Regions from separate parts of the Flavonifractor sp. An52 genome, predicted to be linked through region 3. Evidence: riboswitches for the same ligand, from Rfam matches in the RefSeq annotation. Region 3 holds a riboswitch; each other region holds the start of a gene.

Region 1 (9,921 bases), on a different contig from region 3:
CGCACACGTTGTCCACCCCGGTGATATGGGCCACAAAGGCAGACGGGGTGAATATTCCCTCCGCCTGCTCCAGCTCCGCCGCCGAAAAGACGGACAGGGGCAGGTTATGGGCGGCACAGAAGGCCAGCAGGCCGGGCTCGTTTTCTTTCAGATCAATGGTGGCCACCTGGGCCATCGCCTGGGCTTCATAGCCGGACATGGCCTCATCCGCCGCCGCCTGGATGGTCTCCATGGGAGTTCCTCTCCGGCAGCCAATGCCCAGGACCAGCCCCTTAGGGGCCAGCCGCAGGGTGCGGGAAAAGGGTCCCTTTCCTTTCCGATAGGTGACCCACACCCCCAGCTCCGCATGGTCCCCGGTCAGCCCCTCCGGGCAGGGGTGGCCGAAGTCGCTGACAAAGCCCACCGGCTTCCCCTCCAGCAGGGCGGCGGACACCTCTTTTGCCAGCACCCGGTCGGTAATGACCATGTCCCGCTCCCTGGCCCACACGTCCACGGCGAACAGGCCGTTGACGTCGGTGGCGGTGGACACTGCCGCCTGACCAACCGTGAGGGCGGCCACTTTGATGGCTAACTCGTTGGCCCCGCCCACATGGCCGGACAGCAGGGGGATGACGAACCGTCCAGCCTCGTCCACGCTTACCACGGCGGGGTCGGTAAACTTATCCTTCACATAGGGAGCAATGGCCCGAACGGCGATGCCCGCCGCCCCTATAAAGATGAGGGCATCCTCCTCGGTCCAGGCTTTGGCGGTCCAGCCCTCCAGGCTGTCGTAGGCCTCCGCTCCCACCTCGGGGGCGAACCGGGCGGGCACATGGAGGGTGGCCTCCAAGGCGTCGGCCAGGGTACGGCCCAAGACCGCCCCCCGCCGGGTAAAGGCGATGATGGCCGCCGTCACTTGCTGGCCTCCCGAAATTCATGGGTAAAGGTGGGGTCGTACAGCTTGGACCGCTGGTAATCGTTCCCCAGAAAATAACCGATGGTAATGAGGGCCGTCTTGGTTACATGGTTCTCCTTGGCGGCTTTGGCCAGAGTGGACACAGTGCAGCGGTACACCTTCTCCTCCGGCCAGGTGGCCTTGTACACAATGGCCGCTGGGGTATCGGGAGAATAGCCCCCCGCCATCAGCTCCTCCTCCACCTGCTCCAGCAGGCCGGTGGACAGGAAGAGCACCATGGTACAGCCATGGGAGGCCATCTTCCGCAGCTGCTCCCCCTCGGGCACAGGAGTGCGTCCCGCCATACGGGTAATGATAACCGACTGTGATACGTCAGGCAGAGTATACTCCGCGCAGAGGGCTGCGGCGGCTCCCGAGAAGGAGGACACGCCGGGAGTCACGTCGTAGGAGATGCCCAGCTGATCCAGCTCATCCATCTGCTCCCGGTGGGCGCCGTACAGAGAGGGATCGCCGGTGTGGAGCCGGGCGGTGGTGCCCCCTCTGGCCTCGGTCTCCTTCATCACCTCGATGACCTCTTCCAGGGTCATCTTGGCGCTGTCATAGACCTGGCAGCCCTCCTTTTTATAATCCAGCAGGGCGGGGTTCACCAGGGAACCGGCATAGATGATGACATCCGCCTCCCCCAGCAGCTTAGCTCCCCGCACGGTGATGAGATCGGCCCCACCGGGGCCCGCGCCGATGAAATGTACCATAATCGAAACTCCTATCTGTATCGGCGGACGGCCGTAAAAGTCGCCCCTACGATTGATGTTGATGCAGAGCCAGCAAGTTGTCAGCCCCTGTTGTCTTTCCCAGCAGTCCGTACTGGTTGGAGAAGAACACCGCCGCGATGGCCAGGTCCGGCCCGGCCCGGTGGCGTAATACCTCCTCCAGGGCTTGTGCGATGGAGGCCATCACCGGCTCCAGCAGCCCGGCCTCCTTCAGCAGCTCCACCCCGGCATCGGTGGTAGGGCAGGCAAAGAGGGCTTTCAGCAGCGCCGGGCTCCCGCCCGCCAGGGCAGCGTGGGCGGTGAGGGTCTCCCGCCGGCCATCGGCCACCTTGGAGTGGGTGTTCATGTTCCCCGCCGCCACTTTAATCAGCTTGCCCAGGTGGCCCACCAGCAGGAAGGATCGGAAGCCCAGCCCGGCAGCGTGGTCGATGGCGTGGCCGATATAATTGCTGCAGGTGCAGCGGTGGGTCAGGTCCAGCCCCAGGTTCCCCTCCGCAAAGGAATCCCCGTAGTTGCCGGGGGTAACCAGCAGATCGGTCACGCCTGCGGCTTTGGCTATATCCTGCTCCAGGTAGAGGGAGTCAATGAGGGCGGCCTCGCTCATGGGGCGGACGATGCCGCTGGTACCCAGGATGGAGATGCCCCCTTCAATACCCAGCCGGGGGTTGAAGGTGTGGGCGGCCAGGGCCTCCCCCTCCGGCACCGAAATGGTAATGGACAGCCCGCCGGTATAGCCCGCCCTGGCCATCTCCTCCTCCGCCTGGTGCCGGATCATCCGCCGGGGGGTGGAGTTGATGGCAGCTGCGCCTACCGGCTGGTCCAGTCCGGGCCGGGTCACCCGGCCCACGCCGGTACCGCCGTCGATGATAATGCCGGGGGCGCCGGTTTTTTCCGCCCGGGCAAAAATCAGGGTACCGTTTGTCACATCCGGGTCGTCCCCGCCGTCCTTCCGGACGGCACAGCTGGCCCAGCCGGTTCCGGCGGACTGCTCCAGCAGTTCAGCCTCCACCGTGATCCCCGCAGGGGTATCCACCCGCACCGCGGGCAAAGCCTCCCCGGTAAGCAGCAGCCGGACCGCCCCGGCTGTAGCGGCGGCGGCACAAGTGCCGGTGGTATAGCCGCAGCGCAGCTGCTTGTTCCCCACCGGGATATACAGTTCCAGCACCAGACCGCCTCCTTCGACACAAAAAGGCCCTCCCCAGCTTTGGGGAGGGCCTTTTTCAATGAAAAAATGCCGCACCTCTCCACCTCAGAGCTACGCAATACGGTATCCCTGCAGCGGGTCTCCTGGCTTGCGTTTCCTCCTCCGGCGCACCTTCTCAGCCCCACGGGCCAATGGTATTTGCGCCTTCGTCCACGCTTACAGTAGAGGTAAGACTGCGCCGGATTTGCACCGGCTTCCCCTTTCGCGGCACTGCCACAACTGCGGATACGATTCAATTCTCCGCTCATTATATCAGGACGCAGAGGAAAAGTAAAGGTAATTTCTTGTCATATGAGCGCACAGGGCGGTTCCCATACCATGACAAAATTGGTCAATTTGACCCCATGGCGTTCCACCTGCTGCTCCCGCTCCACCCGCCAGCCCCGGCGCTCAAAGAAGGGCCGGGCGGTGAGAGAAGCATGGGTCAGCCGGGCGCCGGGCAGGCCGTCGCACAGGGCGGCGGCAATCCCCCGACGCTGATAGTCCCTGTGTACATAGAGCCGGTCCAGATAGCCGCCGTCGGCCAGGTCGGCAAAGCCCACAATGACGCCGTCCCACTCCGCCACCAAAGTGGTGTGGGCCTGAAAGGAGGCATCCCAGGCCGCCAGATCCACCTGGCCATCGGCCCAGGCATCCAGCTGTTGCGGGGTATAATCCCGCCCGCACACCCCATGGACCGTCTGATAAAAGAGTTCCGCCAGAATGGGGCAGTCCGACGGGCGATAGGGACGCACCGTCAAACTCATGTGCGGTGCCGCAGGTGTCTGGCCTTGTCCCACAGCAGAGCGCCGTACTGGCATACCTTCAGCAGCACGTTCATTACCGGGTAGGACAGGCCCAGGAACACCACCAGTACCAGGAAGGACTGAATGGTCAGCTGGCTCAGGCCAAAGCTGGCGCCAAACCAGATAATGGCCACCGCGGAGGAGGCAGACATGGCGATCATCAGTACCCGCCGCTTCCAATCGAAGGGCTTACACACCTGATAGAGCACCAGCAGGCCGATGACCACCAGCAGAATGGTGGACATGGTGGACAACTCGTTGGTGGTGAAACCGAAGGCCAGATAGAAGGCCTCCAGCCCCAGCACGATAATCAGGTCGGTAAGGCCGCCTGGCAGGGCCGCCCGGAACACATTGGTGAGGAATTTTCCCTTCACCAGGGCGTGGTTGGGCTCCAGAGCCAGGAAGAGGGAGGGCACGCCGATGGTGACGGCGCTGAGGAAGGAGATCTGCAGCGGGGTCACCGGGTAGGGGAAGGTGGCAAACAGAGAGATGATGGACAGGAAAAAGGAGAAGATGTTTTTCACCAGATAGAGGGCGGCGGCACGCTGGATGTTGTTGATGACCCGACGGCCTTCCGCCACCACCTTGGGCATGGCGGCAAAGTCGGAGTTAAGGAGCACCAGCTGAGCGGCGTGGCAGGCGGCCTCCGCACCGGAGGCCATGGCAATGCCGCAGTCGGCGTCCTTCAGGGCCAGTACGTCGTTGACGCCGTCGCCGGTCATGGCCACGGTGTGGCCCGCCCGCTGAAGGGCCTGGACCAGCTTGCGCTTCTGGTCGGGAGTGACCCGGCCGAACACGGTAAACTCCCGCACCGCCCGGTCCATGTCGGCATCGGAGTGGAGGGTGGCGGCGTCCACATAGCGGTCCGCCCCCTGGATGCCCGCCTGACGGGCCACCTCGGCCACCGTCACCGGGTTATCGCCGGAAATGACCTTAACGGCCACCTTCTGCTCGGCAAAGAACTGGAAGGTCTTGGGTGCCGATTCCCGCACCCGGTTGGACAGCAGTACCAGGGCCATGGGGCACACCCGCCGGGGGTCCAGCCCCTTCTGGTCGGGCATCCCCTGGTATTCGGCAGCCAGCAGCACCCGGTAGCCCTTGGCGGACCAGGGGTCCACCTGCTCCTTCAGATCCCCGTACCGGGGCCCCAGGATGAACTCGGGAGCGCCCACCAGATAAGCGCCGTGGCCGGGAAAGACGGCGGCGCTCCACTTGGTGGCGGAGGTGAAGGGGATGGCCTTTTCCGCGTGCCAGGCCGACCGGCCGTGGAACTTCTTCTGCATGGCCCGGGCAGTATCGTTGTCCGCCTCGGAAACCTGATAAAAGGCGTTGAGGATCTCGGTGACCTCGGTCTCGGCGTACTTTTCCGGGTCCAGGTACACCACCTCGCCCACCTCCATCCGGGGCTCAGTGATGGTGCCTGTCTTGTCCACGCACAGCACGTCCACCCGTGCCAGGGTCTCGATACAGTTCATATCCTGGGCCAGCACCTTGCCCTGGGCCAGCCGGATCATGCTCACCGCCAGAGCCACGCTGGTCAGCAGGTAGAGGCCCTCGGGGATCATGCCGATGAGGGCGGCCACTGTGGACACCACCGTCTCCTGGAAGGTGCGGCCCACAATAAAATATTCCTTGGCAAAGAGGGCAATGCCGATGGGGATGAGCAGGATACCGATGACCCGGATCAGCTTGTCCAGAGAGGACATCATCTCGCTCTTGCCCACAGTGACGTCCTTTTTGGCCTCCAGGGTAAGGCGGGCGGCGTAGGAGTCGGCCCCCACCCGGTCCAGCCGGGCCCGGCAGCGTCCCGCCACCACAAAGGAACCGGAAAGCAGGGCGTCTCCCGGCCGCTTGACGATGGCGTCGGCCTCGCCGGTAATGAGGGCCTCGTTGACCTGGACCTGACCGGCCAGCACCGTGGCGTCGGCGGGGATCTGGTCGCCGGAGGCCAGCTCCGCCACGTCGTCCCGCACCAGATGGGCGGCGGGCACCGAGCCCAGCTGTCCCTCCCGCACCACGTTGGCCCGGGGGGCGGCCAGCAGGTTGAGCTTGTCGATGGTCTGCTTGGAGCGCAGCTGCTGCAAAATGCCGATGCCGGTGTTGGCCATGGCGATGAGCAGGAACAAAAGGTCCTCCACCGATCCCACAAAGATCAGCAGAGCAGCCAGCACCACAAAGATGAAGTTGAAGAAGGTAAAGACGTTGGCCCGCACGATCTGCCCCACGGTCTTGGTGGGGGATTCCACCGGATCGTTGGCCCAGCCGTTCTGCTGGCGCTCCCGCACCTGGGCCATGGTCAGGCCCAGATTGGGATCGGCGCTCACCCGGGGCACATCCCGCCGGGGACGGGGGACAGCCTGAGGAGATGGATGCTGTTTCTGCTTGCCTTTCATGTAGTCGCCCTCAATACTGTAAATTCCGTCCTCAGGACGGACAATTTCCAAAATCTTGTCACATTATAGCCGATTTTTTCAGCGCATACAAGGCCGCCGGATAAATCTTAACCAATTCTCCACAATTTCTTAAGTCAGGGGCATGGAGCCCCTCCTTCTCCGCTATACTGGAATCAAAGGAGGGGTATCCATGGAGCCCATTTCAGACAAGATGCAGGTCCTGCTCCGGCTGGCGCTGTGCGGCGGCGGAGCCGCCCTGCTGTACGCGGGCGCTCTCAAGCTGCCCGCTCTGGCCGACCGCCGCCCCTGGCTGGAGGAGCACCGGCTCCAGGTCATAGCCCTGGGAGCGGCAGGGCTGTTCGGCCTGTCCCTGCTGGCCTTTCCCCGTCCGGCGGCGGGAGAGGAAGAGGAACCGCCCGACTGCTGCGACGGCTACGAGCCGGTGGAGTAAGCCGCCCCAAAAGCACAGGGCCCGCCGGAGGGCGGGCCCTGTTTGGGTTTATCGGAAAAGGGGCAGCAGGGCCGCGCCGATGATACCGGCGTCGTTGCCCAGAGCCGCCCGCACCAGCCGGGTACGGTGGACGCTGTTGCGGGCGTAGTCCTCCCGATTCAGGATGTAGCGCACGGGAGCCATCAGCGTCTCCCCCTGGGCGGAGGGTCCACCGCCGATGCAGAACACTTCCGGCTGGAAGATGTTCACCAGGCTGGCCACACCGCAGCCCAGGTAATCCACATACTCATCGATGACCTTTCCGGCGGCCGCGTCGCCCAGGGCGGCGGCGTCAAAGGGGGTGCGGCCGTTGACCGCCTCCAGAGTGCCCGCCAACTCCCACAGCTTGGAGTCGGGGTGTTCCTCCATGACCTCACGGGTCCGTTTGATGAGGGCGGTAGCGGAGCAGTAGGCTTCAAAGCAGCCCTTCCGGCCGCAGGTACACAGCCGGCCGTCGTGCTCAATGACAAAGTGGCCCACTTCCATGCCGGCGTAGTTGAAGCCAGTATACAGCTTGCCGTTGAGGACAGCGCCGCCGCCCACACCGGTACCCAGGGTAATGGCGATCATGGACTGGCTGCCCTTGCCGGCGCCGGCGGCAAATTCGCCCAGAGCGGCGGCATTGGCGTCGTTCTCCAGGTAGATCTTTTTGTTCAGCCGCTCCTCCATCAGGGCGGTGAGGGGCACATTGGAAAAGTCCAGGTTGGACCAGAACCGGATCACGCCGGTATCAGGCTCAATGGTACCAGGGGAACCAATGCCCACCGACTCAATATCATCCATGGACAGGCCCACCTGCTCCACCGCCGCCCGGGAGGCTGCCGCCATCTGATCGGCTACCTGTTCCGCCGGCACACCCCGGGGGGTTGGCAGACTGACCTTGCCCAAGAGTTCACCGTTTTCAGTCACCACAGCGGCAGCCACGTTGGTGCCGCCCAGATCGATCCCCAAATAGTACATCATCCCGCCTCCTTTGTTCTTCTCCCTGATTATAATGCACCCGGCCCGGCGGCACAAGAGGAAAAAACGGCGTCCATAGGACGCCGTTTTTCAGGTCACGATAGGCCCCCGGGCCTGCTTAGGGTAAGGGGTGGAATCCTCCATTCTCCGCTGGCGGCGGGTCCGCAGATGGACCGCCAGCGCGACAATGGCGCTGATCACCAGGAAGGAGTAGAAGCTGATGCCCCGGGACACCAGCACGGCAGGCGTCACCAGGCTGGAACCGAAGAAGAGGGCCATGGCGGTCACAAAGCCGCCCTCAGAGGCGCCCACGGCGCCGGGCAGCGGCAGATTGGCCACCGCCAGGGTCACCAGCGCCTGGGTGGCGATGATCTCCAGCGGACTGGCACCCGACAGGCCGAAGGCGTAATATACCGCCACAGGAACGGAGAAGAGCGCGGTGAGCTGGACGATGGTGATGAGCACCAGGCCCACCATCATGCCCGGATTCTGTTTGACGCACTGGGCACCCTTGTGGTACTCTTCCATCTGCTTCTCCAGCCGCTGGCGGGCCTTGTCCCCATTGCGGATGATGCGCACCTTCACCAGCAGCTTGAGCACGCCGCCGGTAAGCTTGCGGGCAGCGTTGGGCAGGAACATGAGGGAGAGCATTCCCACCGTCAGGCTTCCGTTGACCACCACACCGTAGAGCAGCAGCAGTCCCAGACCGCTCCCCAGATTCTGCACCAGATAAAAGTGGGTCAGGGCCGCCGCCAGAGCATAGACGATGACCACCGCCTGATAACACACCGCGATGAGCATCATATTCAGCGCGCCGTGGGCCGCCGGGATATTGTCCTTGGACATATAGTAGACCTGGGCCGGCTGACCGCCAGTAGAGGAGGGGGTAATGGAACTGACATAAAAGCCCACAAAGGAATAACCCAGACAGCGGCGGTAGCGCACCTTATGGCCCAGACGCCCCAAAACGATCCTGGAACACAGGGCCTCGCTGCCCACAAACACAAACATCATACCCAGCCCCATCAGCAGCCACAGCGGATTGAGCTGCCGCAGGGTGCTGGCCAGCCGCGAGAAGGACATATCCCGGAGCAGCATATAGCCGGTAAAGGCCATGAGAGCCAGGATCAGCCCGATACCGACCAAGCTCTTCCGTTTGTCCATCAGGCGCACACCCCTTTTCCCGCAGTGAGCCGGGCCAGGATATGGGTCAGGCTCTCCTGCTCCAGCTGTTCTTTCAATGCGTGCATTTTAGCCGACATATCCGCCAGCGTATAGTCGTCATAAATCAGTTCCCGAATGGCGGTCAGGCACTCGTCGGGCTCCTTGGCCGCCACACGGCCCAGTCCCCGCTTCACCAGGAAACGGGCGTTGTTCTTCTCCTGCTCCAGGAAGGGCTCCCAGGCCAGAATGGGCAGCTCGGAGAAAATGCTCTCAAACATGGTGATGCCGCCGGGCTTGGTGAGCACCAGGTCGGCCCAGGCCATATATTCATAGACCCGGTCGGTAAAGCCGATCACCCGGATGTTCTCATATTTGTTGACCAGCCGGTCGTACAGCTTCTGGTTGCGGCCGGTAATGATGGTGGTATGTACGCCGGGCATGGTGTCCAGCGCCTCATAGAAGGAATCCTTCCGGGGCATCATGCCCAGGCCGCCGCCCATAATGAGCAGGTTGCGTTCCTTTCGGTCGCCCCGGTGGACGGGCAGCTTGAACTCCGCCCGGACGGGAATACCGGTGACATAGATGATGTCCCGGTTGACCCCCTTGGCCGCCAGCCGCTCCCTGATCTCCTCGGTACCCACCAGATAGCAGTCGGTAACCCGGTGGATCCACTCGGAATGGCTGGTCAGGTCGGTGACGCAGGTCACCATGGGCAGGCTGCTCCCCGTCTCCTTCTTCCAGCGGGCCACAATGCGGGCACAGATGGGATGAGTGGCGATGATCACATCAGGCCGCTTGCGCTCGAAGAGCTCCTCCACCCGGTCGGGGCACTGCTCATCATTCAGGGGCCGTTCGTCGGAATCCTTGTTCTGGGTAAACTTATAATAAAGGTTGAACAGTCCGCTGCCCCGGGTCACCAGGACATTGAACCACTTGTACATGGACTCGGAGTTGTGGTTGGTATAGGCGATCAGGTCCATGACCTCCACCTGTGCTTCCGGGAAAGCCCGCAGCAGCTGCTGACGCAGGGACATGGAGGCCGACCAGTGGCCCATGCCGAACTTACCCGTTACGATCAGGATATTCACGCTGCTCCCTCCTCACGATACTCTTTCTCATGGTCAAGTATAGCGGGTGTTCTTTTAGAAAATCAGAGCCTGTTTCTTAAAAAGATATTAAGAAAAAGAAACAGATTGTCACTTTCCCGCCCAGACCTGCCGGGGCAGGGGCTCTTTTCCAGCGGTACACACCGCCGCCCGC
Region 2 (9,921 bases), on a different contig from region 3:
ATTACGGCTGGATGTGCCCCAACTGCGGTGGCTTCCGTATGGCCCTGGACCCGGATACCCTGGAACTGACGGTGCTGGAGGAGTACAAGGGATGAGTTGGTGGATCAGTCATTTGACGGCGCTGCTCATTGGCTTCTGCCTGGACCTGCTGCTGGGGGACCCCCACTGGGCCCCCCACCCGGTGCGGGCCATCGGCGCCCTCATCTCCGTGCTGGAGAAGGGACTGCGGAAGATTTTCCCCAGGTCTCACGGCGGTGAGCTGGCAGGGGGCGTGGTGCTGGTGCTTCTCACCCTGTTCATCCCCACCGGCCTGACGGTGCTGCTGCTGTGGGGGTGCTGGCTGGTCAGCCCCTGGCTGTCCCTGGCGGTGGAGAGCGTGATCAGCTACCAGCTGCTGGCCACCAAGTCTCTGGCCGCCGAGAGCCGTAAAGTGTACGATGCCCTCAAGACCGGGGATCTGGATAAAGCCCGGTACGCTGTTTCCATGATCGTAGGCCGGGACACCGACCGGCTGGACGAGGCCGGGGTAACCAAGGCGGCGGTAGAGACGGTGGCGGAAAACGCCTCCGACGGCGTCATCGCCCCCCTCATCTTCCTGGCCATCGGCGGCGCGCCCCTGGGTATGTTCTATAAGGCCGCCAACACCATGGACTCCATGGTGGGCTATAAAAACGACAAATATCTCTACTTTGGCCGGGCGGCGGCCAGGTGGGACGACGTGCTCAACTTCCTGCCCGCCCGCATCTCCGGCGTGCTCATGTGCCTGGGGGCTGTGGCGGCGGGGTATGACGGGAAGAATGCCTGGCGTATTTTCAAGCGGGACCGGAAAAAGCACAAGTCCCCCAACTCCGCCCACACCGAGGCCGCCTGTGCCGGCGCCCTCCAGCTCCAGCTGGCGGGCCCCAACTGGTACTTCGGCAAGCTGGTGGAGAAGCCCTACATCGGGGACGATCAGCGGCCCCCGGAGCCCCTGGACATCCTGCGGTCGGGCCGGATTTTGTATGCCACCGCCTTTTTCGCCCTGCTGCTCTTCTGCGGGGTGCCTCTGTTGATTTTATTGTTCCCCTGAGGGCAAAGGCCCGCAAGGGCCACGAAAAGGAGCGTTGTTATGCCAGTCTACACCCACGGCGGGGATATCCTCACCGCCCAGGCTGCCTATGGCGGGGAGGTCCTGGACTTTTCCGCCAACCTGAACCCCTTGGGGATGCCTGCCCCGGTGGCGGAAGCGGCCCGGCGGGCGGCGGACCAGTCGGCCTGCTACCCGGACCCTCTGTGCCGGGACCTGCGGCGGGCCATTGCCGCCCACGACGGGGTGGGGGAGGAGCAGGTGGTATGCGGCAACGGCGCCGCCGACCTGATCTTCCGATTGGTGTTTGCGCTGAAACCGAAAAAAGCTCTGGTTACCGCCCCCGCCTTCTCCGAATATGAGGAGGCCGTGACCTGCGTGGGCTGCCAGGTGGCCCGGTATACCCTGGACCAGAGCAGGAACTTCGACCTGGACGCTGGCTTCGTGGACGCCATCGAACCGGGCATCGACCTGGTGTTCCTGTGTACCCCCAACAACCCCACCGGGCGGTTGATCGGCCAGGATCTATTGGAAGAAGCGGTGAAGCGGTGCGGTGCTGTGGGTGCGGTGCTGGTGGTGGACGAGTGCTTCCTGCCTCTGGCCGCCGGCGGGCCGGGGCTGGCCCCCTGGCTGGCCAACCACCCCCATCTGGTGCTGCTGCGGGCCTTCACCAAAAGCTACGCCATGGCGGGTCTGCGGCTGGGCTACTGCCTGACGGCCAACGAGGGACTGCGGGAGCAGCTGGGCAAATTTGCCCAGCCCTGGAGCGTGTCCACCCCCGCTCAGGCGGCGGGTGTGGCCGCCCTGACCTGCTGTCCCCACTGGCCGGCGGAGGGCAGGCGCCTTGTGGAAAACTCCCGGCCCGGTCTGGCCGCCGGTCTGACGGCGGCAGGCTGTACCGTGATTCCCGGGCAGGCCAACTATCTCCTGTTCCGGCTGCCCGGCGTAGCCGATTTGAAAGAGAGACTGCTGGAGCGGGGGGTGCTCATCCGCTCCTGCGCCAACTACTACGGCCTGGGCTCCGACTGGTACCGGGTGTGCGTCCGGGGCGAAGAAGAAAACCGGCGGCTGCTGGCCGCCCTCAGCGAGGTGCAGTGATGGCAAAGGCAATTATGATCCAGGGTACCGCCTCCAACGCCGGCAAGTCTCTGCTGGCGGCGGGACTGTGCCGCATCTTCAAGCAGGACGGCTACAAGGTGGCCCCATTCAAGTCCCAGAACATGGCCCTCAACTCTGCCATCACCCCCGACGGGCTGGAGATGGGCCGTGCCCAGGTCATGCAGGCCGAGGCGGCGGGGGTGGCCCCCGATGTGCGGATGAACCCCATCCTCTTGAAGCCCACCAGCGATGTGGGCTCCCAGGTCATCGTCAATGGCATTCCCCGGGGTACTATGAAGGCCGGAAATTACTTCAAGTATAAGAAAAACCTGATTCCCGACGTGATGGAGGCCTATTCCTCTCTATCGGAGGAGTATGATATCATCGTCATTGAGGGGGCGGGCAGCCCGGCGGAGATCAACCTGAAAGAGGACGATATTGTCAACATGGGCATGGCCCGGCGGGCCAAGGCTCCTGTGCTGCTGTGCGGCGACATCGACCGGGGCGGCGTGTTCGCCTCCCTCTACGGCACGGTGAAGCTGCTGGACCCCGACGAGCAGGACCTGATAAAGGGCCTCATCATCAACAAGTTCCGGGGCGATGTGGAGATTCTCCGCCCCGGCCTCACCCAGCTGGAGGAACTGGCGGGCAAGCCGGTGCTGGGGGTGGTGCCCATGCTGGAGGTGGACGTGGACGACGAGGACTCCCTGTCCGCCCGATTGTCCAGATCCGGTAAAGTTAGCCTGGTGGACGTGGCGGTGATCCGCCTGCCCCGGCTCAGTAATTTCACCGACTTCAACCCCCTGGAGCGGATGGAGGAGGTCTCCCTCCGCTATGTGGGGAGCGCAGGGGAACTGGGCCACCCGGACCTCATCATCCTGCCCGGCACCAAGAATACGATGGACGATCTGCGGTGGCTGCGGCAGAGCGGCCTGGAAAGCGCCATTTTGAAGCACGCCGCCAAAGGCGGCGCGGTGGTGGGCATCTGCGGCGGCTATCAGATGCTGGGCAGCACCGTCTCCGACCCGGACGGGGTGGAGGGGGGCGGCACCCTGGCAGGGCTGGGCCTGCTGCCCTCTGAGACTGTGTTCCAGGGGGAGAAGACCCGCACCCAGGTGACCGGCACCTTTGCCGCTGCCGACGGTATCTTTGCTCCCATGGCCGGTGTGGCCTTTGAGGGCTATGAGATCCATATGGGCAAGACGGAGAGCGACGCCCCGCCGCTGGTGAGCTTTACCACCCAGACCGGGGAGGCACACACCGACGGCCTGAGCAACCGCAACGTGTGGGGCTGCTACGTCCATGGTATTTTTGACAAGGCCGGCGTGGCCTCTGCTCTGGTGAACTGCCTGCTGAAAGCCAAGGGTCTGGAGGGCCAGGCCGCCAGCGTGGACTGGCAGGAGTACGCCCAGCGGCAGTATGACAAGCTGGCGGACGGCCTGCGGGCCAGTCTGGACATGGAGCGGATCTACCGCATCCTGAACGGGGAGGAATGACCCATGAAAAAGATAGAGTTGCAGCGGGTGGCCCCCGCTGACATTGAGGCCAGAAGTATGGAGATCATCGGTCAGGAGCTGGGGGACCGGGAGTTTCCCGCTGACCAGCTGCCCATCATCAAACGGGCTATTCACACCAGCGCCGACTTTGACTACGCCGACAACCTGGTGTTCTCTCCTGACGCGGTGGCGGCGGGCATCGCCGCCATCAAGGGGGGCTGCACCATCGTCACCGATACCCAGATGGCCTTTTCCGGCATCAACAAGAAGGTGCTGGAGAAGTTTGGCGGCAAGGCCGTATGCTTTATGTCCGACCCGGACGTGGCCGCTGAGGCCAAGGCCCGGGGGGAGACCCGGGCCACCGTGTCCATGGAGCGGGCCGCCCAGCTGGAGGGCCCCCTGGTGCTGGCCATCGGTAACGCCCCCACCGCCCTGGTGCGGATCTGCGAGCTGATTGAAGAGGGGAAGATGGCCCCTGCTCTGGTGATCGGCGTGCCGGTGGGCTTCGTCAATGTGGTGGAGAGCAAGGAGCTGCTCCTCACCATGGATACCCCCCACATCGTGGCCCGGGGCCGCAAGGGTGGCAGCAACGTGGCTGCCGCCATCTGCAACGCCCTGCTCTATCAGGCCAGCAACAACGTACGGGAGTGAAGGATATGAATACACAAGCCCTTCTGGCGGTGTCCTTCGGTACCAGCCACCGGGACACCCTGGAAAAGACCATCGCCGCCATCGAGAAGGCTCTGGCCGCCGCCTTTCCGGAGCGCACCCTGCGCCGTGCCTTCACCAGCGGTATGATCCTGCGGAAGCTGGAAAAAGAGGGCACCCACATCGACGATGTACCCGCCGCCCTGGAGAAGCTGGCGGCGGAGGGATACACCGACGTGCTGGTCCAGCCCACCCATATCATGAACGGCGACGAGTATGACAAGATGATGGACCTGGCCGCCCCCTTTGCGGGGAAGTTTGAGAAGCTGACCTTCGGCCGCCCCCTGCTCACCGAGACCGGGGACTATCTGGACGCGGTGGAGGCTTTGCTCCACGACCTGCCGGAGGCGGAGGAGGGCAAGGCCATCCTCTACATGGGCCACGGCACCGAGCATTTCGCCAACTCCTGCTACGCCCTGCTGGAGTATGTCTTCCACGACCTGGGCCGGAAGGACGTCGTCATCGGCACGGTAGAGGGCTACCCCGGCTTTGGAGAGGCAGTGCGCCGCATCCAGGAGCTGGGCGCTACCAAAGTAGAGCTGCGTCCCCTGATGATCGTGGCGGGCGACCACGCCAAAAACGACCTGGCAGGCGATGAGGAGGACTCCTGGAAGTCCCTGCTGGAGCAGGAGGGCTACGCCGTCAACTGCGTGCTCCAGGGCCTGGGAGAGTTCCCCAGCATCCAGGCCCTCTTTGTCAAGCACGCCGGAGAGGCAAAACAACTCCAGGCGTAAGCCTGTTTTGCATAGAGGGCTGGGAAAAGGGAAGCCGGGTGGAAATCCCGCGCAGTCCCGCTGCCGTAAGAGAAGAGCCGCCGGGCACCATGTCACTGGGGAAACCTGGGAAGACGCGCGGCGGCAGAGAGACTCAAGCCGGAAAACCTTGCCCGGCCCGGAAACCACCCACCTACGAGTGATAGGAAAGGATGAGACAACCATGAAAACTCTGACTGCCAACAAAACCGTCCGCGCCGCGGCGGTGCTGGTGGGGCTGCTGGGTCTGATGACCATGAGCGCCTCCGCCATGCACATCGCCGAGGGTATGCTGCCGGTGAACTGGGCCATTGGCTGGGGCGCGGTGTGCGTGCCCTTCGTGGTGGCCGGCTTCTTCTCCATCAAGAAGAAGATCGATCAGGCCCCCCGGGCCAAGATCCTGCTGGCCATGTGCGGCGCCTTCGCCTTCGTGCTGTCCGCCCTGAAGATCCCCTCGGTGTCCGGCTCCTGCTCCCACCCCACCGGTGTGGGCCTGGGCGCCATCCTGTTCGGGCCCCTGGTCATGACGGTGCTGGGGCTGATCGTGCTGCTCTTCCAGGCCCTGCTGCTGGCCCACGGCGGCCTCACCACCCTGGGCGCCAACGTATTCTCCATGGCCATTGCCGGGCCCATCGTGTCCTGGCTGGTCTATAAGCTGCTGCGGAAGGCCAAGGCTCCTGCCGCTGTGGCGGTGTTTGCCGCCGCCGCCCTGGGTGACCTCTTCACCTATGTGGTCACTTCGGTCCAGCTGGGGGTCATCAACGGCGGCATGGTGAAGTTCCTCACCATCTTTGCCGTGACCCAGATCCCTCTGGCCATTGCCGAGGGCCTGCTTACCGTGGTGATCTTCAACGTGCTGGAGAAGTACAGCAAGACCGAGCTCCATGAGCTGCAGGTGCTGTAAGGAGGGGACGGATATGAAAGTTTGGCAGAAAAATTTGATTTTGATCCTGTTGGTGGCGGTCATTGCCGCTGTACCCCTGTGGCTGCTGCCCGACGCCGAGTTCGGCGGGGCGGACGGCCAGGCTGAGGAGGCCATTACGGAGCTTAACCCCGACTATGAGCCCTGGTTTGAGCCCATTCTGGAGCCCGCCAGCGGCGAGGTGGAGTCCATGCTCTTCGCCCTCCAGGCCGCCATCGGCGCCGGTGTGGTGGGCTTCATTCTGGGCCGCATCACCAAGAAGCCGGACGGGAAAGAGAAAGGAACGAACTGACCATGGGCACCGACCGCTACGCCTATCAGTCCCGCCTGCGGCGGGTGTCTCCCATGCCCAAGCTGCTGCTGACGGTAGTCGCTCTGGTGATCTGCCTGTGCTGCGACAGCGTGGCGGTGGGCCTGTTTACCCTGCTTCTGATGGGGGTGCTGATTACTGCCCTGGGGGGACTCTCCCCCAGGGTGTACCTCCATTTTCTCAAGGTGCCGATGATCTTCCTGGTCATTGGCTGTCTTACCATCGTGGCGGGGGCCTACCCCGCCGGGACGGAGATGGTGGCCGCCATTCCGGTAGGTGACAGTTTGTGGGGCTTTACCATGGATGGCCTGTGGATGGGCGGTCGGATTTTCTGCAAGGCCCTGGGGGCGGTGGGATGTATGTATTTTCTCTCCCTCAATACCCCCGTTACCGACCTGACCATGGCCCTGGGGCGGCTCCATGTGCCCAAGCTGCTGGTGGAGCTGATGGAGCTGATCTACCGCTTCATCTTCGTGTTGGCGGAGACGGCCTCCAACATCCGCACCGCCCAGGATTCCCGGCTGGGCTACCAGGGCTTCCGCCGGTCGGTGTCCTCCCTGGGGATGCTGGCCTCCATGGTGTTCCTGCGGGCATGGCGAAAGGCCGACCGTATCTATACCGCCCTGGAGTCCCGGGGCTATACCGGCAGTCTCACCACCCTGAACGACGCCTACCGTCCGGGGTGGGGGCTGCTCCCCCTCACCGTATTTGCGGCGGCGGGACAGATCGCCATTTGGTTTGTGGAAGGGAGGCTGCTGCCGTGAAGGCCATCCAGGCAGAAGATCTGTGCTATACCTATGAGGACGGCACCGTAGCGCTGGACCATATTACCTTTGCCGCGGAAAAGGGCAAGGTCACCGGTATTCTGGGGGCCAACGGGGCGGGCAAATCCACCCTGTTTCTCAGCCTCAACGGGGTGCTCACCCCCAAGAGCGGCAAGGTGCTGCTGGGCGGCCAGCCGGTGCGCTATGATAAAAAGGGCCTGCTGGAGCTGCGCCGCCGGGTGGGTATCGTGTTCCAGGACCCGGACGATCAGCTCTTCTCCGCCGACGTGTACCGGGACGTGTCCTTCGGCGGGGTGAACCTGGGCCTGCCGGCGGAGGAGGTCCGCCGCCGGGTGGAAGCCGCCCTGGAGCGCACCGGCGTGTCCCATCTGCGGGACAAACCCACTCACGCCCTGTCCTATGGCCAGAAGAAGCGGGTGGCTATCGCCGGAGTGCTGGTGATGGAGCCGGAGGTGCTCATTCTGGATGAGCCCACCGCCGGACTGGACCCCCAGGGGGTGAGCGACATCATGAAGCTGCTCACTCGCCTGCGGGACGAGCTGGGTATGACGGTGCTCATCGCCACCCATGACATGGACATCGTGCCCCTGTACTGCGACTACGCCTACCTGCTGGGCGGGGGCAAGGTGCTGCTGGAGGGCACGCCGGAGCAGCTCTTTGCCGACCCGGCGGCCCTGCGTGCCAATCATCTCCGTCTGCCCCGCATCGCCCACCTGATGGAGGTGCTGCGGGAGGTGGACGGCCTGGACGCCGACCGGTCCGCCGCCACCATCGGGGCGGCCCGGCGGGAGATCCTGCGAATGCTCAAGGAGGAAAACCAATGAGAGGAATGTTGTACGGCGTGGGGGTTGGCCCCGGCGATCCCGAACTGATGACCAAGAAGGCAGAGCGCATTATCCGCCAGGCGGCGGTGCTGGCCGTGCCCGATGCGGGCCGGGGAGAAAAGACCGCCCTCAATATCGTGGGAGAACTGGCCGACGGCAAGGAACTGCTGACCTGCGAGGCCCCTATGGTGCGGGACCATGCCGCCCTGGACGGGGCCTATGAGCGCAACGCCGACTTGGTGTGCGCCGCCCTGGACGCCGGTAAGGACGTGGCCTTCATCACCCTGGGGGACCCCACGGTGTACTCTACCTACCTCTACCTCCACAAAAAAGTGGTGGCCCGTGGGTATGACGCCCAGATCATCCCCGGTGTTCCCTCCTTCTGTGCTGTGGCCGCCAAGCTGAACATGGCCCTGTGTGAGAAGAGCGAGCGGCTGCTCATCGTCCCCGCCTCCCACAAGGATGTGTCCGACTGCCTGGACCTGGACGCCAACCTGGTGTTCATGAAGGCGGGCAAGGAGATCGGCGCCCTGAAAAACACCCTGGAGGAGCACGGCCTGCTGGGCCGGGCCTCCCTGGTAGCCAACTGCGGCATGGAGGGGGAGCTGGTATGCCCCCACTTTGCCGACCTGGAGGAGGGCAGCGGCTACTTCTCGGTGGTACTGGTGAAAAAGGGGGAACAGGTGTGAAGCTCATCATGACCGGCCTGGACTGGCATAAAGCCCCCATCGACCTGCGGGAACAGCTGTCCTTCACCCGCAATCAGGTGCTGGAGCTGGATCGCCGCCTGTCCCGCCGGGAAGGGGTGGAGGGCTGCGTGCTGCTGTCCACCTGCAACCGCACCGAACTCTACATCTCCTGCGGAGAGGGGCCTCTCCCCGATCCGGGGCGGCTGCTGTGCGCCGAGGCGGGGGTGGAGTACGCCCCCTTTGAGGCTGCCTTTGTCACCCGGACGGGGGAGGAGGCGGCCCGCCACCTGATGGAGGTGGCCGGTGGCCTGCGCTCCCAGATCTGGGGGGAGGATCAGATCGTCACCCAGGTGAAGGGCGCTGTTCAGGCCGCCCGGGAGGCGGGCACGGCGGACGGGGTGCTGGAGACCCTGTTCCGCAATGCCGCCGCCGCCGGCAAGGAGATCAAAACCAAGGTCCGCTTCATCGGGGTGCCCCGGTCGGCGGCCCGGTCCGCCGTGGACCGGCTATCCGCCCATCTGGAAGGCCTGAAGGGCCGGAAGGCCCTGGTCATTGGCAACGGGGAGATGGGCCGGCTGTCGGCTTCCCTCCTTTACGAGGCGGGATGCGCCGTCACCGTGACCCTGCGCAGTTATCACCACGGGGAGACCGTGGTGCCCGCCGGGTGCGCCGTCACCCCCTATGAGGAGCGGTATCAGGCTATGGAGGGCATGGACCTGGTCATCTCCGCCACCACCAGCCCCCACTACACTGTGACGGCCTGGGAGCTGGCGGAGCTGTCCCACCCGCCCAGGGTGCTGGCCGACCTGGCCATCCCTCGGGATATTGAGCCCCAGGTAGCCACCCTGCCTGGCTTCACCCTGTACAACGTGGACGATCTGGGGGTGGATGCCAGCCGGGAACTTCCACCGGAGGCGGCGGCCATTGTGGAAAAGTATCTGGACCGGCTGAGCCAGTGGGAAAACTATAAGAATTGCCTGCCCGGCCTGGAGCGGGTGAAGCAGGCGGTGGCCGCCCGTGTGCTGTCCACCGACCTGGAGGGCCCGGAGGCCCGGGAGCTGGTGGAGCTGGCGGTGAGTCGTGCGGTGGACCTGCTGTCCGGTGGGCTGAAGGACAACCTGACCCCGGAGGATCTGGAGCGGTGCGCCGCCAAGATTGAAGTGCATACTGCCGCCCGGCTCCGGTGGAGCCTGCCGCCGGAAAAGCACTTCCGTTTTCCAGTTTTTATTGACCTGGTGGGGAAAACTGCCGTGGTCATTGGCGGCGGCGTG
Region 3 (9,921 bases):
CGGGCCACCAACAGCACCGTGCCCACGGCAGCCAGTGCTGCACCTATGCCGTGGGTAATGGCCGACCAGGGCCGCAGGCCGTCATAGGGGTCCCGCTCTTGTTTCGCCTTCCGAGCCGGACGGGCCTTGGGATGATAATAGAGGGCGGAAGGGTTGCCTCTTAAAATATTCTCCTGATTCATACCATACACCTGCCATTCTGTCAAAGCTGATAGGAGATATCTTTTCTTCTCTTATAGTATAGTTCCAATCTCATAATATTGTCAACATCAAAAGATAATATAATTTTTAAAATTATATTACAGTTTCTGTACATGATGTCTGTAGCATACCCTTTTCTCCCCCATCCTATCCTCTTTTCAGAAAAGACAGCAAAAAGCGGCGGTTTTTACAAAAAACCGCCGCTTTTGATTCAAATCCAATTAACCTTTTTTAATGTCCCGGGTGGCGTAGGCGTTCAAGTCCATGCCGCCCCGCTTTCCCGCCAGATATTCATAGTAGCCCTGACAGCCGATCATGGCCCCGTTGTCCCCGCACAGAGACAGAGGAGGCAGGAACAGTTTATCGCCGGACTGGCGGCAGGCCGCCTCCAGATCGGCCCGAATACGGGAATTGGCCGCTACGCCTCCCGCCACAGCAATTTTGCCATAGCCGCAGCGCTTGGCCGCCTCCATGGTACGGGGCACCAGGGTATCGCTGACGGCGGCGGCAAAGGAGGCCGCCAGGCCCTTCATGTCCAGTTCTTCCCCCTTCTGAGCAGTGTTGTGGGCCAGATTGAGCACCGCTGTCTTAAGCCCGGAAAAGGACATATCCAGAGGGGCGTCCGCCACATGGGCCCGGGGCAGCTCGTAACGGGTATCATCACCGCCCTGTGCCAGCTTGTCCATAGGAGCGCCGCCAGGATAGCCAATCCCCAGCACCCGGGCCACCTTGTCAAAGCACTCCCCCGCCGCGTCGTCCCGGGTAGCACCCAGGATCTCCATATCAGTGTAGCCCTTTACGTCCACGATCATGGTGTTGCCGCCGGAGACACAGAGACACACAAAGGGGGGCTCCAGGTCGGGGTGGGCGATGTAGTTGGCGGCGATATGGGCCCGGACATGATGGACCGGGATGATGGGCACATTGAGGCCGTAGGCCACCGACTTAGCAAAGTTCACGCCCACCAGCAGGGCGCCAATGAGGCCGGGGGCATAGGTTACCGCCACGGCGTCGATGTCGCTCCGGGTGACCCCCGCCTGTCGGAGGGCCTGGTCGGCCAGCCCGGCGATGGCCTCGATGTGTTTGCGGGAGGCAATCTCAGGCACCACGCCGCCGTAAATGGCGTGCATATCCGCCTGGGAGGCAATGGCGTCGGACAGGACGGTGCGGCCGTCCCGCACCACTGCCACGGCAGTCTCGTCGCAGGAGGATTCAATGGCAAGTATCAGCATAGCAGTTCATCCATTCTTTTACGTTTCGTGAACTACACTTTAACGCAAAACGGTGGAACAGTCAACCGTTTGTTGCCGTTCCACCGTTTTGCCCTTATCCCAGCGCACGATACAGAAAACCGCTCTCCAGCAGGCCACACAGCAGCAGGAGTAGCAGCAGTTGGGCAAAAAAGACCTCCTGCAGCACCTCGCCCACCGGATTTTGGTCAAGAAAGGAGCTCAGAACTTTGGCTGCCGGATTTCCGGTCAGCTTTGCCGCCGTGGCGATCAGCTTGGCGAGGGGCGCCAACGCCATCACAAACATGGCTACCAGGACTGTTTTCCCGAAAATAAGCCAAATTTCCTGCGGCAGAACTCCGTTCAGATATCTGATGAGGAAAAAGGCTGCCGCTCCCGCCCCCACACAGGTTATGTATCGCAAAAGCCACGGCACCAGCCGTGCCGCAAAGCCCACCACAGAGCCAATTGTGCCAGGCAAACCGGAGGCCCAATTCATCCATCCATTCAGCTCCGATTCTAACATCTCCTCCAGCGTCAGCAGGATATCACATAGGAGCAGAAGCAGAAATAAACCGGCTATGGCCCAGTCCATACTTCCGTCAAAGAGAAGGGAGGGTGTAAAGTCCGATGGTCCCTGGCAGGCCTGGATGATATACCCCATAAAGGGTACCTGTTGGGCCCAGGCCGGGTCCGGTGAGACAGACAGCGTCTGACACAAAATCGCGCCTCCGAAGGGGAGCATGGCCGCCCAGGCCAGCGCTCCGCCCACACAGACACCCAGAGTCTGCTTCAGCTTTCCGGAAGCAAAAATCCCCACCAGACAGAGCAGCAGCACTACCAGCATCCACGGCCGCTGAACCACATACTCCATCACAGACTCGCCTGATTATAACTCTTGGCCAACAGATTCATAGCCCGCAGGATCTTCCAGAGATAGACCAAAGGCCCAATCAAAATGATGGCGCCCAAGACCCCCCACAGCCAGAAGCTGCCCGGCGTCAGACAGACCTCCAGTCCACGGCGCTGCAATTCCTTCTGGACCCGCCCGCAAAAACGGTGGTTCCAGAACAGATATCCAAGGCCGAAGGTAATTGGGCCCACGATGAAAAAGAGCAGCCAATAGCTCATGGTCTTTTTCCCATCGTAGCGGCTGGCAATGGTATTGATGTTGTGCCCAAAGCAGGCATACAAATAGATTCCGTATATTCCAAAGGTAATAACAGACAATAAGATGCAGGACAGCAGATGGTAATTGTCCTTTAATCGGTAGACTGCCCTATCAGGCTGAGGCTTGTTTGTCGTCTCCATCGACATGATATTTCCTCCTCAATCATTTTTTTACAGTAACGACGTCGTGTGCCTCACATTATACTCAATATATTGAGTATAGTCAAGCAAAAAAGAAGTGCTATAATGAGCCCATGATAAGCTATGCGCCTTTTTATGAGACGCTTTTGCGTCAAAACGTAACTGAATATCAGTTGATCTTCAAGCATGGCATTTCTGCAAATACGCTTCACCGGATGAAGCATGGATGTACCATTACGCTTAAGACACTGGACACCCTCTGTTTTATCTTGAACTGTCCGGTTCAGGACATTATCGAGTATGTCCCTGATGAGTGAAGCGCCCGTTTGACGATAAAAAAATCTGCCCAGGATGATCCTGGGCAGATTTTTTATCTGCTTCAATTTTGGGGCTTAAACTCCACCGTCATCAACAGGGCATCCTCATGCTCCTCCCGGTAGTAGTTTTTCCGGCGGCCCACCGTCTGAAAGCCCAGCTTTTCATACAGGGCAATGGCGGGAGCATTGCTCTCCCGCACCTCCAGGGTAAGGAAAGCCAGATGGGCCTGTCCCAGACGCAGGTAGGCCTTCAGAATCTCCTCTGCCACGCCCTGACGGCGGTAGGCCGGAGCCACTGCGATCTTCTCCAGGGTACCCTCGTCCAGCACGGCCCGCACCTCCCCGTAGCCCAGCACGGTGCCGTCCTCCCCCTCGGCCACCACCAGGGAGATCATATCGTTATACAGCTCCTGCTCCAGCAGGGCCTCCGACCAGGGGTGGGAAAAGCACTCCCGCTCGATGGCCGCCACCTGGCTCAGGTGGGACTTGTCCATAGGGACCAGTTTATAATTCACAGTATCCGCTCCTTAAAACGCCAAACTGCAGATCAGTTCAACCAGCAGAAACAGCAGGATTCCAACACCCAGCAGGAGAAACAGCACGCCCGCCAGTCGTGTCACCGTGAGATACCAGTCAGATGGCTCTCCGCCTATGGTATCCAGAAAATGTTCCAGCTTCCAGCAGAGTTCCGGCTTGGCCAGCATAAAAATACCCAGGGCAATGCAGGCCAACGCAGCCAGGCACATCAGCAAACGCTCCATTCCGTCTCTCCTTTCTCCATCCACGCCGGCGGGCCGGGCGGCAGCTCATCCGGCCCCAGCGGTACCTTTACATCGGTGCGGACGGGGCCGTAAATAGCCTTATGCAGGGCCATCACCGGGGCCAGATCGGCAGGACGTTCCGGCAAAAAGGTGGTAAAGCGCATCCCGCAGGTGGCCATATCGTAGGCAGGAATCAAACCGCACCGCTCATAGAAGGCCAGGCGGCGGCGACGGAGCGCATTCTCCGCCGGGTCGTCCCCCTCCACCGGCCGCTCCGCCTCAATGAGCAGCAGGGACTTCCCCGCCAGCCGCTCCGCCAGCATCCGGACAATCTGACTGCCCAGGCCTCCATTCCGCCGGGCGGCGGTCACCCCCAGATAGTCCAGCAGAATACAGCTTTTATCCCCGGGTTCCATCCAAAGGGTGGCGTAGCCCAGCAGGGTCTCACCGTCAAAGAGGCCCCACACCTCATAGCGTCCCTGGTCCATCAGGGCCTTGATGTCCGCCAAAGGCTTACACTCATTGGGCGGAAAGGCCTGGGTCAGTTCCTGGTCATACCAGTCTCGCAGTGCGCCGCCGGTCACAGGACGCAATTCCATAACTGCTCCTTTCAGCCTTTGGCCTCCGCCCAGCTCTTCCCGGCATGAGCCTCGGCAATGAGAGGCAGGGCCAGCTGCACCACCTGCTCCATCTCGTTCTCCAGCAGAGCCTTGACCCGGTCGGTCTCCCCTTCCGGGCACTCCACGATGAGTTCGTCGTGGACCTGGAGGATAAGCCGGGCCTCCAGCCCCTCGGAGCGCAGCTTGTCCGCCACCCGGATCATAGCCAGCTTGATGATATCGGCGGCGGTACCCTGGATGGGCATATTCAGGGCCACGCGCTCCCCGAAGGAGCGCATATTGAAGTTGGAGGATTTCAGCTCGGGCAGCCACCGGCGGCGGCCCATGAGGGTGGACACATAGCCGTCTGCCTTGGCCTGCTCCACCACCTGGGTCATATAGGCGTGGACACCGGAGTATTTCTCAAAATATTTCTCCATATACTCCTTGGCTTCCGCCCGGGTGACCCCGATGTCCTGGGACAGGGAGAAGTCGGAGATACCGTAGACGATACCGAAGTTCACCGCCTTGGCCCGGCGGCGCATCTCGTGGGTCACATCTTCAGGAGCCACTCCGAACACCTGGGAGGCGGTAACGGTGTGGATGTCCTCCCCGGAGCGGAAGGCGGATATCATATGTTCGTCTCCTGCGATGTGGGCCAGCAACCGCAGCTCGATCTGGGAGTAGTCGGCGTCCACCAGCATCTTCCCCGCCGGGGCCACAAACATCTTCCGCAGCTCCGCCCCCAGTTCGGTGCGGACGGGGATGTTTTGCAGGTTGGGCTCGGTGGAACTGAGACGCCCGGTGGCGGTGACGGTGTTCTGGAAGGAGGTGTGAATGCGCCCGTCGGCGGCGATCACCTTGGTGAGCCCGTCCACATAGGTGGACTTCAGTTTGGCCAGCTGACGGTAGTCCAGCACCGCCTCCACAATGGGGTGCTTGTCCCGCAGCTTTTCCAGCACCTCGGCGTTGGTGGAGTAGCCGGTCTTGGTCTTTTTCACCGGGGGCAGGCCCAGTTTGTCAAAGAGGATCTTGCCGAACTGCTGAGTGGAATTGATGTTGAACTGCTCCCCCGCCAGTTCGTAGATCAGGGCCTCATCGGCCTGAATCCGCTCATCCAGCATCTGGCCAAAGGCGGTGAGGGCGTTCCGATCCACCAGCACCCCGGCGTGTTCCATCTCCGCCAGCACCGGGCACAGGGGGAGCTCCACCTCATAGTACAGCTTATCCATACCCAGCTCCGTGAGCCGGGGGGCCATAGCCTCCTTCAACGCGCCGATAAGGGCGCAGTGGGAGAACAAGGCACCCAGCACCGTTGCCTGATCGGCCAGAGGGGTAAAGGCATCCTTGGCCAGGTAGGTATCCTTGGCCTTGGCATACTCATGGTTGAACCACCGCATACCCAAAGTCTCCAGCTCGTAGCTGCCGTCGGTGGGAGCCAGCAGATAGGCCGCCAGAGCCGTATCAAAGACAAAGCCGCCTCCCTCGATGCCCTCGTCCAGCAGCCGGGACAGCAGGGTTTTCACATCGTGGGTGTTCTTCTTGATGTCAGGAGCAAAGAGGGCTTTCAAAACGCTGTTATACCCCTCCAGCTGGTCAGCCCGGAGAATGGCGGCGTGGCTATCCTGCTCACTCTCCCAGTGCTCCACCACAACCACGTCCAGAGAGGGCAGGGCCAGCACATCCACGCTGTCCTTCTGCCGCCAGATGGACAACAGCTCCTCTGCCCGGTTCAAATCGGTGACATCTTCGCTGGTGCAGGTGCCGGTAAACTGTTCCTCCTGCTGCACCTCCCCCTGAGGAGCGCTGAGGCCCAGCTTGTCGATGAGCTTATTGAACTCCAGCTTGAGGAAAAGCTCGTACAGGACGGCGGCATTGGGTTCCTTCCGCAGGTTGGCCTCGGGGGTGAAGTCGATGGGGGCATCGCAGTGGATGAGGGCCAGGTCGTAGGACATTTTAGCCTGGTCTGCCCCTTCGGTCAGTTTCTTAAGCACGGCAGGCTTGGCCTCTACGCTTTCCAGATCCTGATAAATGGCTTCCACGCTGTGGTAGCGCTGGATCAGGTCCATGGCGGTCTTTTCACCGATCCCCTTGACACCGGGGATGTTATCGCTGGTATCCCCCATCAGGGCCTTCAGGTCCACCATGTGGATGGGATCAAAGCCGTAGGCCTCCCGGAAGGCCTCGGGGGTCATCTCCTTGGTGGTGGTCTGGCCCATGCGGGTGGACACCAGCTTCACCCGGGTGGTATCGGTGACCAGCTGGAGGGAGTCCTTGTCGCCGGTGACGATGACGGTATTCCACCCGGCGGCGGTATCCTTCACCGAGATGGTACCGATGAGGTCGTCGGCCTCCCAGCCATCCATCTCATAGCGAGGGATGTTCATGGCCTCCAGCACCCGCTTCAGGATGGGCAGCTGAGCCGCCAGTTCTTCCGGCATTCCCTTCCGCTGGGCCTTGTAGCCCTCATAGGCCAGGTGGCGGAAGGTGGGGGCCTTCCGGTCAAAGGTGACACACAGGGCGTCGGGCTGTTCCTCGTCTATCAGCTTGAGCAGGATATTCACGAAGCCATAGACAGCGTTGGTGGGGGTGCCGTCCTTGGTGGTGAGCAGCTTGATGCCGTAAAAGGCACGGTTGATGATGGAATTGCCGTCAATGACCATAAGCTTCATGAAAGGACCTCCTGCTGTCCGGCACACCGGACATAAAATCTCAGGTTATAGTATACCAGCTTTCTCCGTCCCATACAAGAGAAACGCCCGCCGGGTCACCTCACAATGGTGACCGCTATGCGTGCCGAGGCCAAATACCCCTCGGCAGAAGCCAGCAGGATATAGATCCTTCTGAGACGGCGGTATCAGGAAGGTCCTTCCCCTCCGGCTTCAGGCATGGCTAACATTCCGCGCCCAATAACGCCGCATATGCCGGCGCACAGACTTGCTCAGCGCAGGAATGCCCAGCAATTCCAGTCCGGTCTGCCAGGTGCAGCCCACTTGTCTGAACAATACATCCAGCTCCCCGGGCAGCTCCTCCCGGCAGGGAGGCTGACCTGTCCGCCGGACCGCCGCGCAGTACTCCCCCAGTGTTTGTCGGGCGTCCTCATCCAGGCATACGCCCCGGGACGCGCACCGCTTCAGGAAGGGCAGGGTGTCCACCCGCTCGGGCCAGTCCGCCGGCCACATCCGCTCTGCCGCCTGCTGGCGGCTCCTGCCCCGGGCCCGCCAACAGGCATGATGGAGGGAACCAAAGCGCTTTTCCAGATACCAGCGGTAGACGCACAGCAGCCGCTCCGGACGGGGCGAACCATTGCGCCCCTCCATGGTCTCCACCAGTGACTCCAATAGTTCTTCGTCGGAAAAGCTGGTATACACCTGTCTGCCAATGGGACATTCCGGGGAAAAATAGAGGGTAAGATCTCCATCCAGCTGCTGAGATAATCCGGGCGTATCGGTCATCTCCTCCTCCAGTTCCGCCAGCCACTGGCGATATTCATTCAATTCCCGCTGGGACAATCTGTTCTTTCCGGTCCGTTCCATAGCTTTACTACCTCCCTGCCGCTGCAAATGGATTCCGGCGGGGACATCCATGGCCCAGGCCATAGCAAAAGAAAAGAGTTTCCCGGACGGGAAACTCTTTTTTCATCAGCTCAAATGCCTGTGCTGTCACGCGCCATTTCCCCGCCGAATATGCGCGTTACCGTCGCGGCTGGCTGGTCTCCTGGCTTGGATTCAACCTTACGCCCGTCTTCCCATCCGTACCCGGACAGTGACCTTATGAGCGCTCGTCATCCTTACAGTAGAGAGGGCTGCTGCGGACTTGCACCGCATTCCCATTGAAAGCTCCGCCCCTGAGGACGGACAGCTACCAACCGCTGATTGGATTCAGTTGTTGTTTCTATTATATCATCTTCGTCCGAAAATACAATGCCTACTTTGGTTACATCCCGCCGTAAGGTCCGTTCCACCCGCCGGGCTGAGGCCGCTGAGGAAAGGCTCCATACACCACCCAGTTATAAAAATTGGCATTGGCCGCCCCCATATAGGGGCCGATCCACAGGCTCAGAATACCCAGGGTGAAGGGAGACAAAATCAGCCATCCCAGGAAGGACAGGTCCTGTACGAACAGTGCCATGATATTGCCCCGCATGGCGTGGCGGCTGTGGCCAATGGCCTCCAGGGCGCCCATCTCCGGGTGGTCCAGCAGAAAGTAGACCGCCAGCCGGTAACGATAGGATATGGCAATCATCCAAACCAGCATGATCAAAGCGCCGACAAGGATCAGGGTGACGCTGTGCATTAGATAGGCCAGGAACACAAAGCCCACATAGACCGCCATACCGATGAGCCCCCACAGGAACACAAACAGGGCCGACAGGAAATTCACAGCCAGTGCCCGTCCTATCGTATAAAAGCCATCCAGCAGATTTCGGTAGCTGGGACCTTCCCGCCGGGTCAATCGCAGGCTATAGGAGGTATATCCGTAATCCATCACCCAGCTATAGAGCGCCAGCAGCAGCTCCATGACCAGAATCACCGCAATGCGCTGGGGGGTAAAGATGGCGGTCAGGATCTCTTCCACTTCATAGCTGGTCTCTGTCAGATAAAAATAGGCAGCCTGAAAAGGCTCAGATACAAAATTCAGCACCACACTGCTCAGTACACCGGTCAGCAGCACATACACCAGCGTCACCAGCATGGGGTGGGGATAGGCCCCCCGCATGGCATCCCGTGCCAGCCACTTGGACTCAGGACGGTTATATCCCATGGTACTCCCTCACAATCGTTTCTACCTTGTTGAGGAAATGATACCACATCATGTTTCCGATTGCAACCCGGGCAGCACCACCGTAAAGGTCACGCCCCCCGTCCGGTTGACCGCCCAGCAGCGGCCTCCATGGGCCTCCACCGCCGCCCGGACAATGGCCAGGCCCAAACCGGTACCTCCGTCCGCCCGGCTGCGGCCCTCATCCCCCCGGTAGAAGGGCTCGAACAGGCGGTCCAGATGTTTTTGCGGGATGACGGGGCCGTCATTGTCCACGGTCAGCGTGATCCGCCGTCCCTTTTGGGCCAGGGCAATGGTCACCGCGCCGCCGGGGGTGCAGTGGCGCAGGGCATTGTCCGCCAGATTGTCCACCACTTCCTCCAACCGCAGCCGGTCCCCCAGCATGGATGCCGGGGCCAGTTGAGTACGCAGTTCAATGTTCTTTTCCTCCGCCAGCAGGGACAGCCGTGCAGCACCATTCTCCACCAGCGCGGCCAGATCCAGGGGCTCCCGCTCCACCTTGCCGCCGCTCTCCAGCCGGGCCAGGTCCATCAGGCTCCCCACCAGGGCCGCCATCCGGTCGCTCTCAGCCACTACGGTGTCCAGGTACTGGCCCCGCTTGGCGGGGTCGATGTCCTCCCGCAGGGCCTCGGCATGGGTGCGCAGCACCGCCAGAGGAGTCTTGAGTTCATGGGCCGCCCCCCGGACGAAGGCCCGTTCCCGCCGGATGGCCCGACTCTCC

The links. Region 3 has a riboswitch for cobalamin ahead of B5G06_RS01940 (hypothetical protein). Riboswitches for the same ligand answer to the same signal wherever they lie in the genome.
Region 1: another riboswitch for cobalamin. It lies ahead of cbiD (cobalt-precorrin-5B (C(1))-methyltransferase CbiD); the one in region 3 lies ahead of B5G06_RS01940 (hypothetical protein).
Region 2: another riboswitch for cobalamin. It lies ahead of B5G06_RS03070 (energy-coupling factor ABC transporter permease); the one in region 3 lies ahead of B5G06_RS01940 (hypothetical protein).

The regions. Positions count from the first base shown of each region.
Region 1 covers NZ_NFIB01000005.1:35,309-45,229, reverse strand. The annotation lists gene B5G06_RS02995 (cobalt-precorrin 5A hydrolase) at 1-895, opposite strand, end outside; gene cobM (precorrin-4 C(11)-methyltransferase) at 892-1,647, opposite strand; gene cbiD (cobalt-precorrin-5B (C(1))-methyltransferase CbiD) at 1,694-2,830, opposite strand; cobalamin riboswitch at 2,925-3,108, opposite strand; gene B5G06_RS02980 (GNAT family N-acetyltransferase) at 3,157-3,609, opposite strand; gene B5G06_RS02975 (cation-translocating P-type ATPase) at 3,612-6,047, opposite strand; gene B5G06_RS02970 (hypothetical protein) at 6,238-6,498, shown strand; gene B5G06_RS02965 (ROK family protein) at 6,547-7,497, opposite strand; gene B5G06_RS02960 (lysylphosphatidylglycerol synthase transmembrane domain-containing protein) at 7,588-8,661, opposite strand; gene B5G06_RS02955 (MGDG synthase family glycosyltransferase) at 8,661-9,749, opposite strand; gene B5G06_RS02950 (4'-phosphopantetheinyl transferase family protein) at 9,858-9,921, opposite strand, start outside.
Region 2 covers NZ_NFIB01000005.1:52,586-62,506, forward strand. The annotation lists gene B5G06_RS03040 (histidine phosphatase family protein) at 1-95, shown strand, start outside; gene cbiB (adenosylcobinamide-phosphate synthase CbiB) at 92-1,069, shown strand; gene cobD (threonine-phosphate decarboxylase CobD) at 1,109-2,164, shown strand; gene B5G06_RS03055 (cobyric acid synthase) at 2,164-3,660, shown strand; gene B5G06_RS03060 (precorrin-8X methylmutase) at 3,664-4,311, shown strand; gene B5G06_RS03065 (sirohydrochlorin cobaltochelatase) at 4,317-5,102, shown strand; cobalamin riboswitch at 5,078-5,273, shown strand; gene B5G06_RS03070 (energy-coupling factor ABC transporter permease) at 5,371-6,024, shown strand; gene B5G06_RS03075 (energy-coupling factor ABC transporter substrate-binding protein) at 6,038-6,334, shown strand; gene cbiQ (cobalt ECF transporter T component CbiQ) at 6,337-7,116, shown strand; gene B5G06_RS03085 (ATP-binding cassette domain-containing protein) at 7,113-7,961, shown strand; gene cobI (precorrin-2 C(20)-methyltransferase) at 7,958-8,650, shown strand; gene B5G06_RS03095 (NAD(P)-dependent oxidoreductase) at 8,647-9,921, shown strand, end outside.
Region 3 covers NZ_NFIB01000003.1:89,316-99,236, forward strand. The annotation lists gene B5G06_RS01895 (PAQR family membrane homeostasis protein TrhA) at 1-182, opposite strand, end outside; gene tsaD (tRNA (adenosine(37)-N6)-threonylcarbamoyltransferase complex transferase subunit TsaD) at 423-1,433, opposite strand; gene B5G06_RS01905 (hypothetical protein) at 1,528-2,094, opposite strand; gene B5G06_RS01910 (DUF4234 domain-containing protein) at 2,304-2,747, opposite strand; gene B5G06_RS01915 (helix-turn-helix domain-containing protein) at 2,855-3,058, shown strand; gene rimI (ribosomal protein S18-alanine N-acetyltransferase) at 3,121-3,573, opposite strand; gene B5G06_RS01925 (DUF6199 family natural product biosynthesis protein) at 3,586-3,819, opposite strand; gene B5G06_RS01930 (GNAT family N-acetyltransferase) at 3,804-4,418, opposite strand; gene polA (DNA polymerase I) at 4,430-7,090, opposite strand; gene B5G06_RS01940 (hypothetical protein) at 7,301-7,954, opposite strand; cobalamin riboswitch at 8,108-8,302, opposite strand; gene B5G06_RS01945 (DUF975 family protein) at 8,355-9,182, opposite strand; gene B5G06_RS14565 (sensor histidine kinase) at 9,231-9,921, opposite strand, start outside.